DNA from 2 places in the Desulfitobacterium hafniense DCB-2 genome. Region 2 is predicted to be linked to the other one. Evidence: riboswitches for the same ligand, from Rfam matches in the RefSeq annotation. Region 2 holds a riboswitch; the other holds the start of a gene.
What was found. Region 2 has a riboswitch for molybdenum cofactor ahead of moaA (GTP 3',8-cyclase MoaA). Riboswitches for the same ligand answer to the same signal wherever they lie in the genome.
Positions count from the first base shown of each region.

Region 1: another riboswitch for molybdenum cofactor. It lies ahead of DHAF_RS08470 (fibronectin type III domain-containing protein); the one in region 2 lies ahead of moaA (GTP 3',8-cyclase MoaA).

Region 1 covers NC_011830.1:1,807,290-1,812,662, reverse strand. The annotation lists gene DHAF_RS08475 (cell wall-binding repeat-containing protein) at 1-990, opposite strand, end outside; gene DHAF_RS08470 (fibronectin type III domain-containing protein) at 1,141-2,424, opposite strand; molybdenum cofactor riboswitch at 2,540-2,669, opposite strand; gene DHAF_RS08465 (helix-turn-helix domain-containing protein) at 3,042-4,157, shown strand; gene DHAF_RS08455 (Hsp20/alpha crystallin family protein) at 4,797-5,252, shown strand; gene DHAF_RS08450 (ABC transporter permease) at 5,302-5,373, opposite strand, start outside.
Region 2 covers NC_011830.1:1,505,676-1,511,048, forward strand. The annotation lists gene fdhF (formate dehydrogenase subunit alpha) at 1-1,503, shown strand, start outside; gene mobA (molybdenum cofactor guanylyltransferase) at 1,766-2,389, shown strand; molybdenum cofactor riboswitch at 2,590-2,716, shown strand; gene moaA (GTP 3',8-cyclase MoaA) at 2,789-3,760, shown strand; gene moaC (cyclic pyranopterin monophosphate synthase MoaC) at 3,763-4,254, shown strand; gene DHAF_RS07025 (MOSC domain-containing protein) at 4,298-4,732, shown strand; gene DHAF_RS07030 (MogA/MoaB family molybdenum cofactor biosynthesis protein) at 4,732-5,232, shown strand; gene DHAF_RS07035 (NYN domain-containing protein) at 5,358-5,373, shown strand, end outside.

The sequences.
Region 1 (5,373 bases), 300 kb from region 2:
ATTGGTTTCCTTTCCGGCAATGGTGGTAATAATCCCTTGCGGATCGACCTTGCGTATCCGCCTATTCCCACTATCACTGATATACATATTCCCTGCGCCATCAAAAGCAAGAGCGTTTGGTGTCTTAAGCTGTGCCGCAGTTGCCGGACCGCCGTCACCTGAATAGCCTGTTGAAGTTCCCGCCACCGTATAGAGCTTATTGGCTTCCATTGCAGTGGCAATTCCATACAAAGCCTCTTCCGCCCCATAATCTCTTGCCGGAATTATCCCAATTCTAGCACCATTGATAATATAGAGATTGCCCGCGTTGTCCATGGCAATATCTTTGGGTTGTATACTTACCGCATTGAGGTCGGCACCATCATCCCAATTAGATGATGTGGATGACCCGGTCCCGGCAAGGGTATAGATATTCCCCGCCACCAGATCCGCACCATGTTCTATTCCCCATAATGGACCATGCTGAGCCGGTATGATGCGCACGCTGTTTTTATCCGCAAGGTATAAATTGCCCGCCGGGTCAAACATGGTTTTGACAGTCCCATTTATGGTAGCGGCGCCCGCCGGTCCACCGTCACCGCTGGAAGAAGCCGTTCCATTTCCCACCACAGTATGAATATAGTTTTTCTTAACATCGATACCGTACAAGGTACCGTCCTGAGCCGGAATCACCCTGATCCGGTTGTCAGTTGGAATATACAGATTCCCGGCATCATCAAAATTGAGGCCGCCATTGGGGATTCTAATTGTGGCATCTTTGGCAGGGCCATTATCCCCTAATTCCCCTGTCGCTTTTTTGGTCCCCGCTACAGTAGCGATTTCTCCCACGCCAATTCCAGGGAAACTCAATAAAGGAGCCGGCTGCGCAGCTGCCGCATACACCCTTGCCGAAGGAAATGTGCCCCAAAGGCTGAATACCATAATCAATAAAGTAAACCAGGCAACAGCTTTCCGCTTATAGACTTTTGCTGGAGACCACTTTGAATTCATCTCTTTTATCCCCTTATTTCTAAATATCAATCATCATCCACTTTGTTTATAGCTACTCTGGCCTGTCCTAATCTGCTTAAAAGGAAAGTTTCCCCGAAGTTAACCGAGGAAACTTTCCAGTTTTTTGGCCACCTTACGGAGAGAAATTAGTTATTTGGCCGCTCCTGATCCGGCCCAGGAGAATCCTACTGAACCCGCAGCATTGACCGGCACAACACGCACATAATAGGTTCTGTTGGAAACAAGGCCGGTTAAAGTTGTCGAATCACCGATAACACCGCTATCTGCTAAGCTGTACACTGCCGTCAGCGGGTCAGCATAAACTGTTGAATCGGCAATATACACATCAAAAGTATCGGTATACGGAGTAATGTTGCTATAATCCCAGGCAACATCCAGTTCCCCAGAAGATGTACCTGCCACAGCTGTCGGGATATTATCCAGCCACCCTGGCAGATCATCGCTCACTGTAGTAAAAGAAAGCGATCCTGGGGTACTGAAGGTATTGCTGCTCACATCGGTAAAGCTGGGCAACGTCAGGCTGTAGCTGTGGCTGGCATCATCGGCCCGGTTATAGACAGGATTGGTGTTGCCGTTCACCGTCTCAGGAAAGAAAAACGTAGTTTGGGCTGCATTGGCATGAGGGGTATAACATTCCGCATTGGCGGTTGCCGACCCGTTAATCGTTGGATCCTGGACCACGGCAGGACTGCCCATAAGATCCGTCCGGACATAGTTGCTGCTCAGGTCAGACAGGAATGTTGAAAGTGACGAAGAGTCGATAGGCCTGTCAAAAACAACCCCCAGATTGGATTCATAGCTCCAGTCCGTCCCAGCAGCCGGACCGCCGAAGAAGGTCACGACGGGAGCCACATTGCTGTAACCTCCAAGTGAGTCAGGTGTTCTGAAGGTGAAGGTAAAGCCCACCCTGTCGGTATAGTTGCCCAGGGTTTTTCCGGGGCCGCTTCCTGAGCCGCCACCGCCGGCACCTTGGGCATCAGCCAAAGTGGCGGCATTGATGACCACATCATACAAGGTATCGTCTGCCAAAGCGGAAGCGAAGCTCAGGGTAACCGTGCTGCCATTGGTCAGACCCGAATCGGTCACACCGCTTGCATTACTGCCCACCTGTAAATTGGTGTAAGTGAAAGAAGCCGGCGTATAAGGAGAGTTGTGCAGCTTAACCTGAAACTGTCCCCCTGTCACCTGGCTGGAGGCTAAGGATTTATTGAAATAGAGATTCAAGGTTGCCGTACCGCCGGTTTTGGTATATTCATACCCGTTAAAATCCAAGGACTTATTGCCCGTACCGGAGCCTGTGCCGTTGTAATTCAGCGCGAAGGCTGAAGGAACAAAGGAAGCGATCATCAAAACCGCCACCATGAGAACTGAAAAAAACTGCGTTCTTTTACGGCTTAAGAATTCTTTCATCATAATTTACCCTCCTTTAAAATCAGAGCAGGAGCACTCCACCGGGTCCTACTGATAGGCTTATCCCCGTCATTATCAAACACCAATCTTACTCTTCTTCCTGCTTCACCTTGATTGCAAAGCACTTTTCTTCCCTCCTTTTCAAACGTGAAGGCCTATCCGTTTCCAGACACACCCTGAGGACTTTCGTCCTGGCCGGCAACCGTAGAATTCCCTTAGGTCTCACCAGCTTGGAGATATATTATATTGGTGCCTGAACCTTATGTATTAGGCATATATTATATATGCCTTTAGTCAAAATCATTATAACACAATATAACCAAATTGAAAGTACTTTTTATTAGCTTTCAAGATGGTTTATATTAGTTTATGTAGATTTTTATCCCCTTTCTTTTCCTAAAACAATAGAAAAAGAGTTTTTTACTTGTCATGTTGGCATAAATACAATATGACTTTAGGCATTATTTGCTATAGCACCGGCTTTCAAAACAGCTGTTGTGCACTATTTCTATTACAAGTTCTGGTTCATTTTGATGGGAGCGATATTTCTTTTCAGGAGCTCAAGCCTTGATGATTGCTGCAATTCATGGCATAATATCCCATAGGAGGTGAGCCACCAAGTGGATTTTGGCAGTCACTTAAGACAACTAAGAGAGAATCATATGCTTTCAACCTCCAGGTTATCTAAGCTATCCGGCTTAAGCCAATCCTTTATCTTCAGGATCGAGTCTGGAGAAAAACAACCGACCCTGGAAACCCTGCGCAAGTTGGCCCAAGGGTTGGGCATCAGCCTGGGAGAGCTGCTCGGTGAGGAAATGCTGAGCGAGCCTCAATCACCAAAAATCAGCCGGATTATCGGTAATATACGAAAACTCCCCGTTGAGCAGGTGGATGCCCTTGATTTATTTTTGGCTTCCCTTTCTTCCAGTTACGCCGTGGGGGAAAACCCGCTGACAGTACAGGCCATTAATCTCAAAAATTCTGCCGGGGACGGCTTTGAAATGGAGGTAGTCTTTTCTTCCAATGTCTCGGCTATTATGGAGCATAGAATCCCTGACGGCACAAACCGAAATATGGCAGGATTCCATCTCTATGACGGTGAGATGAAGGAGATTCCGATTGAAATTATTTCGGGAAGCAAGAAAATGCTGGGGCAAAGGGCGGAAAGAATCTTCGTGATCAAACCCAAAATCCGGCTTACGGACGGAAGATTTTATAAGCTAACCATATCTAAGCTGCTGCAGGCTAATAATTATAAGTACTTGAAAGAAAACCACACCATATTGTTTACGACACGGGAGATTGTCGATATCACTCCATATAATAAGAAGCTATGCAGCCCTTATCTTTCCTTGGCCCTGGAGAAAAGCAATATCAATTCCGGTGACGAAAATATCCCGGTTAATACCGAAATCAGACTGACTTTTTCCAATAATGTGATTACGAAAGCAGTGCGCGATAATAACCTGCATTGCTTTTCTTTGCGCAGCAGCAAAAACCAGATTGTAGAGATCGATGTCATCATGGGGGACCCCGATGATAATTCCGATAAGAAAAAGGAGATTGTGATCCGTCCCCAACAGCACCTACTGGCAAATACTCTTTATATCCTGACCATTTCCGAAAACCTGCAGGGGGGCAATCAGAAGCTGCTGGGAAGGGATAAAGCGATTATCTTCACTACCGATGAGACCGGCGCCGCTACTGCCGGACAGGGCGGGGTAGGGATTGCCTAGACTTATCTACATCTACCCCAAGATAACACCATCAAAGCAGATTTTAAAAAGAGCCCCTCATCGCAGAATTAGACTACGATGAGAGGCTCTTTATTGTAATCCTCCAGCAGTGCATTTACGTTTAGAGCGTCACACAAAAACAAACATATCTGCCTACCCTCTCCCAACTTCCCTATGGTGTATTGCAAAAAAAGAGGGCTCTTTCCTTTTACTGAACAACACTTTCGCATGCCCTCAAATGGTGCGTCAATGCACCATTTGAACTCCCTTCCCCATTTCACCGATTCTTCTCGCTCCTGGCAAAGAAGAAGGTGCCATGATATGAATTCAACTTATCCATTTGAGCTCCTAAAAATGGTTGAAAGTTTTAAAAAAGCAGCGATTTTCTGTGATCGATAAAACTATTTCAGGCTAAAAGGGCAAGATAAAAAAATATAGTCAAAGAAGGTCAAAACCCCGCCTTGAACCTCCTGCAGAAAAGTTATATAAATAAATTGTAAAGGTCAGTTTTGGTCAGTCAACATAAGCGAACTCAAGGAGGTGGCGCTGTATGTTTTAGTTAAATTATAAGGCTTTGGAGCCTTGCTTACCCTTACCATTGCTTAAATTCAAGTAAAAGTACAGACGGAGGTGTTGTTTATGTTTGATTTAGTCCCCTTTGAAGGAAGAAATTCAGGTTTGCCAAGGAAATCCCGCAATCTCTTTGACATTGACAGCATTTTCGAAAACTTTTTTAATGATACTCTATTCCCAGCCTTTTACAACCAAAGCGGTCAAATGCGGGTGGACGTCAGGGAAAATGAGAAGGAATTCATTGTCGAAGCCGAACTTCCCGGTGTGAACAAAGAGGAAATCCAGATTGACTGCACTGAGGATAGGCTTACTATAACCGTCCAGAAGACCGAAAGTACGGAAGAACAGAAGGATAACTATATCAGGAAAGAAAGAAAAGCCAGCTCCATGGCCAGGTCATTTGCCATAGCCAATATCAGACATGAGGAAATAACGGCTAAATATGAAAACGGCCTGCTTACCGTTACCTTGCCTAAGCATGAAAAGACTGCGCCCAAAGGCAAAAAAATTGATATCCAGTAGTTCCCCTTTAAAAAGAGCGCCGGACTTCCCCGGCGCTCTTTTTCCTCCACTATTCTGTTCCCGCTTTTAAAGCCTCACTCATGGAAACCGCGTGTACCTTCCTGGCACACAGCAGTTTGCT
Region 2 (5,373 bases):
CATCCGATTATCGGCACCAAGATGAAGCAGGCTCTGGCCCGGGGAGCCAAGCTTATTGTAGCTGATCCGCGGGAGATCGAACTGGCCAGGGATGCTCATATCTGGATGAGATTGAAACCAGGTACGGATATTGCCCTGATCAACGGGATCATGAACATCATTGTCGAGAACGGCTGGGAGGATCGCGCTTTTATTGAGGAGCGAACCGAAGGCTATCAAGAACTCAGGGAAAATCTCAAGAAATTCCCGCCGGAAGAAGTCAGCAAAATCACTGGAGTTCCCGTGGAGCTGATGGCAGAAGCTGCCCGTCTCTACACCAGTGTGGAGCGAGCTCAGATTTTCTACACCCTGGGAATCACGGAACATGTTTGTGGTACGGATAATGTTATGTCCCTGGCCAATCTGGCCATGCTGACCGGAAATATCGGCAAAGAAAGCTCCGGGGTCAACCCGCTGCGGGGGCAGAACAATGTGCAGGGAGCCTGCGACATGGGAGCTCTGCCCAATGTTTATCCCGGCTATCAGAGTGTTACCAACCCAGAGGCACGGGCTAAGTTTGAAGAGGCCTGGGGAGTTTCCCTTAATCCCAATCAGGGCTTCATGATTCCGGATATGTTTGATTCAGCAGTCAAGAAGGAATTGCGGGCCATGTATATCATGGGCGAAGATCCTGTGCTGACCGATGCCGACGCCAATCATGTGCGTAAAGGCCTGAAGGCCTTGGACTTTCTGGTTGTTCAGAACATCTTTATGTCTGAGACTGCCGAATTGGCCGATGTTATTTTACCGGGGGCCAGCTTTGCGGAAAAGGACGGTACTTTCACCAATACCGAGCGTCGGGTGCAACGGGTTAACCGGGCGATTAAGCCTATCGCCAATACGAAGGCGGACTGGGAAATCATCTGCGAGCTTTCCAACCGGATGGGGTACCCGATGGCTTACCCATCGCCTGCAGAGATCATGCTGGAGGTTGCCTCCCTGGCACCGCAGTTTGCCGGAGTTACCTATGAGCGTCTGGGCAAAAAAGGCCTGCAATGGCCGGTTCCTCATGCCGAACATCCGGGCACGAAGTTCCTGCACCAAGGGAAATTTACCCGCGGCAAAGGCGTGTTTACGGTGATTGAGCATCAACTGCCGGATGAGCTGCCCGATGAAGAGTACCCATTCCTGCTGACCACGGGCCGCAAGCTGCAGCATTATAACATCTCCACCCGTTTCTCGGCGGCGCTGGATGAGCATGCCCCCGAGGAATTGGCTGAGCTTAATCCTAAGGACGCCCGGCGATTGGGGATTCAGGATGGTGAGAAAATCAAGGTAGTTTCCCGCCGCGGTGAGGTAGTGACCAAGGTTTGGGTAACCAAACGAGTTCCGCCAGGGGTGCTCTTTATGACCCTGCACTATAGGGAGTCACCGACCAATGTCTTAACCAATGGGGCGTATGATAAAGTAACCAAGACCTACGAATATAAGGTCTGTGGTGTACGGGTGGAGGCTCTGAAGTAATTTAAGCAATAAAGAAAACTCGCCTCAGGTGGAGTGTCGACTCTATCTGAGGCGTAGTTGACTTATCCGCGGAGTGGATAAGAATAGGAGAGTGTCTGGCTATATCCAGTATATAGCGTGAGGCACTCTCGTTTTGTTACAGAACAAAGGCAACAATGAGATAAAACCCTTCTACAGCTCTACCCTAGGCATGTTTTCTCTATCTATGTTACAATATAAGACGAAAGTTTAAACGTTGATAGAGACAAGGGAGACATAGGATATGGGTGCTGATTATGGACAAACCCTTCTGCCGATGACCGGGATTATTCTGGCCGGTGGGAAAAGTTCCCGCATGGGTTGCAACAAGGCTTTTATTGAATGGGATGGGGCACCGCTCATCGAACACAGCTTAGCTGTCTTCAATGCGGTTTTTGCGGAAGTGATGATTAGCAGCAATCATCCGGAGCTTTACGCTGACTATGGAGTAAAGGTGATCAAGGATAATTATCCGGATCATGGGCCGTTAGGTGGATTGGAAGCATGCTTGCGGGAAGCCCGCTATGATCATGCCTTTTTTGCTGCTTGCGATATGCCTTTTTTGAATACAAAGGTGATTCGATTTATGGCTGGAGAAATTGAAGGCGAGAGTATTCTAGTCCCCGAGATTGAGGGTGTAGTTCACCCTCTTCATGCTTTTTACCACAAGAATTGCCTCCCCTTGCTTGCCGAGAGCTTAAAGGCAAAGCATCTTAAACTGACAAAACTTGTTCAGCAATACAGCAGAGTGCGTTATCTAAGGGAGAAGGATTTCCGGGATTTTCCCGCAATACATCTTTTTTTAAGCAATATGAATACCCCTCAGGAGTGCCTGGAGCTGCGGCAACACAATAGTCATAGTATTTAATGCTGTAAAAAAGAACATTTTTTATTATTTTTAATGGAAAAAATGTTATTTATCTGGAATATATTAAGAAATATTAATAAGGATTAAGAAATATTATTGCTTTGAACTCTTTTGGCAATCTCCAAAATGGTGTATACTACAAGTAGTTACATTCATTCTGCTATAATTATTTTGAAACATGGAATAATCAGCAAATAGAATATGTTTATGTGCTCCGAAACTGGAAACCTAAAGTTAGCTATGGTTTACCAGTCGTGCATTCTGCACCGGGTATTATTGGAAACAGTAATGCCTCCCATTTGGAAAGGAGTCTGTAGGGTATGCGGGAGCTCCGCGGTTTTACAGACCGTGGGGCTTATTTATTTTGTGGAATAATGAACGTGAAGGTGAGGGGAATCTATGCAAGATCAATATCGGCGCCAGATCGAATACCTGAGGATTTCCATTACAGATCGCTGCAATTTACGATGTAAATATTGCATGCCCGCTGAAGGAGTTCAATGGATTCCTCATGAGCGCATCTTAACCTATGAGGAAATATTGCGTGTCATGCGCATTAGCACCACATTGGGCTTTAGACGGTTCCGCATCACCGGCGGGGAACCCTTAATCAGGTCCGGAGTCCTGGAATTTTTGCAGAATGCCTCGCAAATTCCAGGAGTGGAAGATTTGATGCTGACCACCAATGGGATACTTCTTGCGGACATGGCGGAAGATCTGAAAAAGGCGGGAGTCAATCGGGTCAATATAAGCCTGGATACTTTCAATGAAGATAGGTTCCGGGAACTTACCCGTGGTGGGGATATTAAGAAAGTCTTTCAGGGAATACACCGCTCTCTCGAAGTAGGGCTGCATCCGGTTAAACTCAATGTGGTGGTGGTTCGTGATTTCAATAGCCATGAGCTACCCCGTTTTATGGAATTAGCTCGTGACTATCCGCTTCATGTTCGCTTTATCGAATTGATGCCTATCGGGATCAGCTCGGATAAACGCAGTGATTTCGTATCTATCGATGAGATGAAAGCAATACTGGGCTTAGAGGGCCTGAAAGCCACTCACGATATTCAAGGAGGCGGTCCTGCAGAATATATCACTTCAGAGGGTTTTAAGGGCAGTGTGGGCTTTATCAGCGCTATCAGCAAGCATTTTTGCAGCACTTGCAATCGAATTCGCCTGACTCCCGACGGGAAGCTGCGCCTGTGCTTACACAGTTCCAAAGAAGTGGATTTTCGTGAAGTGCTTCGCTCCAACAAGAGTGATAATGAAGTCAGGGATGTTTTTGCCCAGGCGATTTGGAATAAGCCGGCTGAACATCATATGAATGATCAGGCCTGGCAGGATCAACGGATTATGTCCCAGATTGGAGGATAATGATGGAACTGACACATTTTGATGAAGAAGGCCGGGCACGTATGGTGGATGTCTCGGCTAAGGCGGAGACGACCCGGGTGGCTACGGCCCGGGGTAAGGTGGAAATGCAGGCGGAGACTTTGGAGAGGATTCGCTCAGGACAGATTGCCAAAGGGGATGTGCTGGCGGTGGCCCAGGTCGCGGGAATCATGGCAGCCAAACAAACTTCAAATGTGATTCCCATGTGTCATCCTCTGGCTATTACCGGAGCAAAACTGAATTTCGAAATTGTTCCTCCCGGAACCATAGAAATCGAAGGAATTGTCAAAGTCACGGGTAAAACCGGGGTTGAGATGGAAGCGCTTACGGCTGTCAGTGTTGCTGCCTTAACTATTTATGATATGTGCAAGGCTATCGACAAGACCATGGTTATCAGTGATATCCGGCTTATGGAGAAAACCGGCGGCAAGAGCGGGCATTTTATTCGCGAAGATCACTTAAAGAGCACAACTTAATAGATAAATTCGAATGATTTAAAACAAATTAGGAGGAACGATGATGGCGAAGATTATCGCAGTTTGTACAAGTGAGAAAAAAGGGATGCGGAAAAAAAATGTAGGGGAGGGAGTACTGAAGGTTAATTTTGGTATCGAAGGAGATGCTCATGGCGGGGATTGGCATCGTCAGGTAAGCTTGCTGGCGATGGAAAGCATCAAGAAGATGCAGGATATGGGGCTTGATGTGGGACCGGGAGATTTTGCCGAGAATTTAACCACCGAAGGAATCGATCTGGTGAGCCTGCCCCTGGGCACAAAATTAAAGATTGGTGAAACCGGCGTGGGCGAAGTGACACAAATCGGTAAAGAATGTCACACCCGATGTGCTATTTATTATCAAGCGGGGGACTGTGTTATGCCCAAGGAAGGGATCTTCATCCGTGTTCTGGAAGGCGGCCCTATTAATGTGGGAGATAGTGTTGAGGTGATGGAGTAATGCTGAGGGTTGGGGTTATAACCGCCAGTGATAAAGGATCTCAGGGGCAAAGAGAGGATCTTTCCGGTGCTGTTCTCAAGGAACTGGTGAAAGAGATCGACGGCGAGGTCGTTCTCTATACTATTCTTCCGGATGATCAGGAGCTTTTGGCCCAAACGATGAAAAAGTGGGCCGATGAAGAGGGCTTAGACCTTATTCTGACCACAGGTGGCACGGGTTTCTCCTTGCGTGATGTTACCCCGGAGGCGACGACTGCTATTGCGGATCGTATGGTCCCCGGGATTGCTGAAGTAATGCGTTATGAAAGCTACAAAATTACTCCGAAGGCTATGTTGAGCCGGGCAGTGGCGGCCTTGCGCAAGCAGACTTTAATCATCAATATGCCGGGTTCGCCTAAGGCCTGTAAGGAATGTTGGGCAGCCCTTGTCCCTGCTTTGCCCCATGGAATTCAGATCCTCAAAGGGGAGGCCAGCGAGTGTGCTGTGCCTGTTCACCAATAGGCATCTTCAGCGTGTTTTTGAGGTTTTTTAGGTTCAATTCAATATAAAAATTTTTTTGCTTGTCACTCCTGTCCTTTTCCTGCGTACTCTATAGTAAGGGAAAGTGGAAATGGGGTGACATTGTTTTGAAGGCGATTGCTT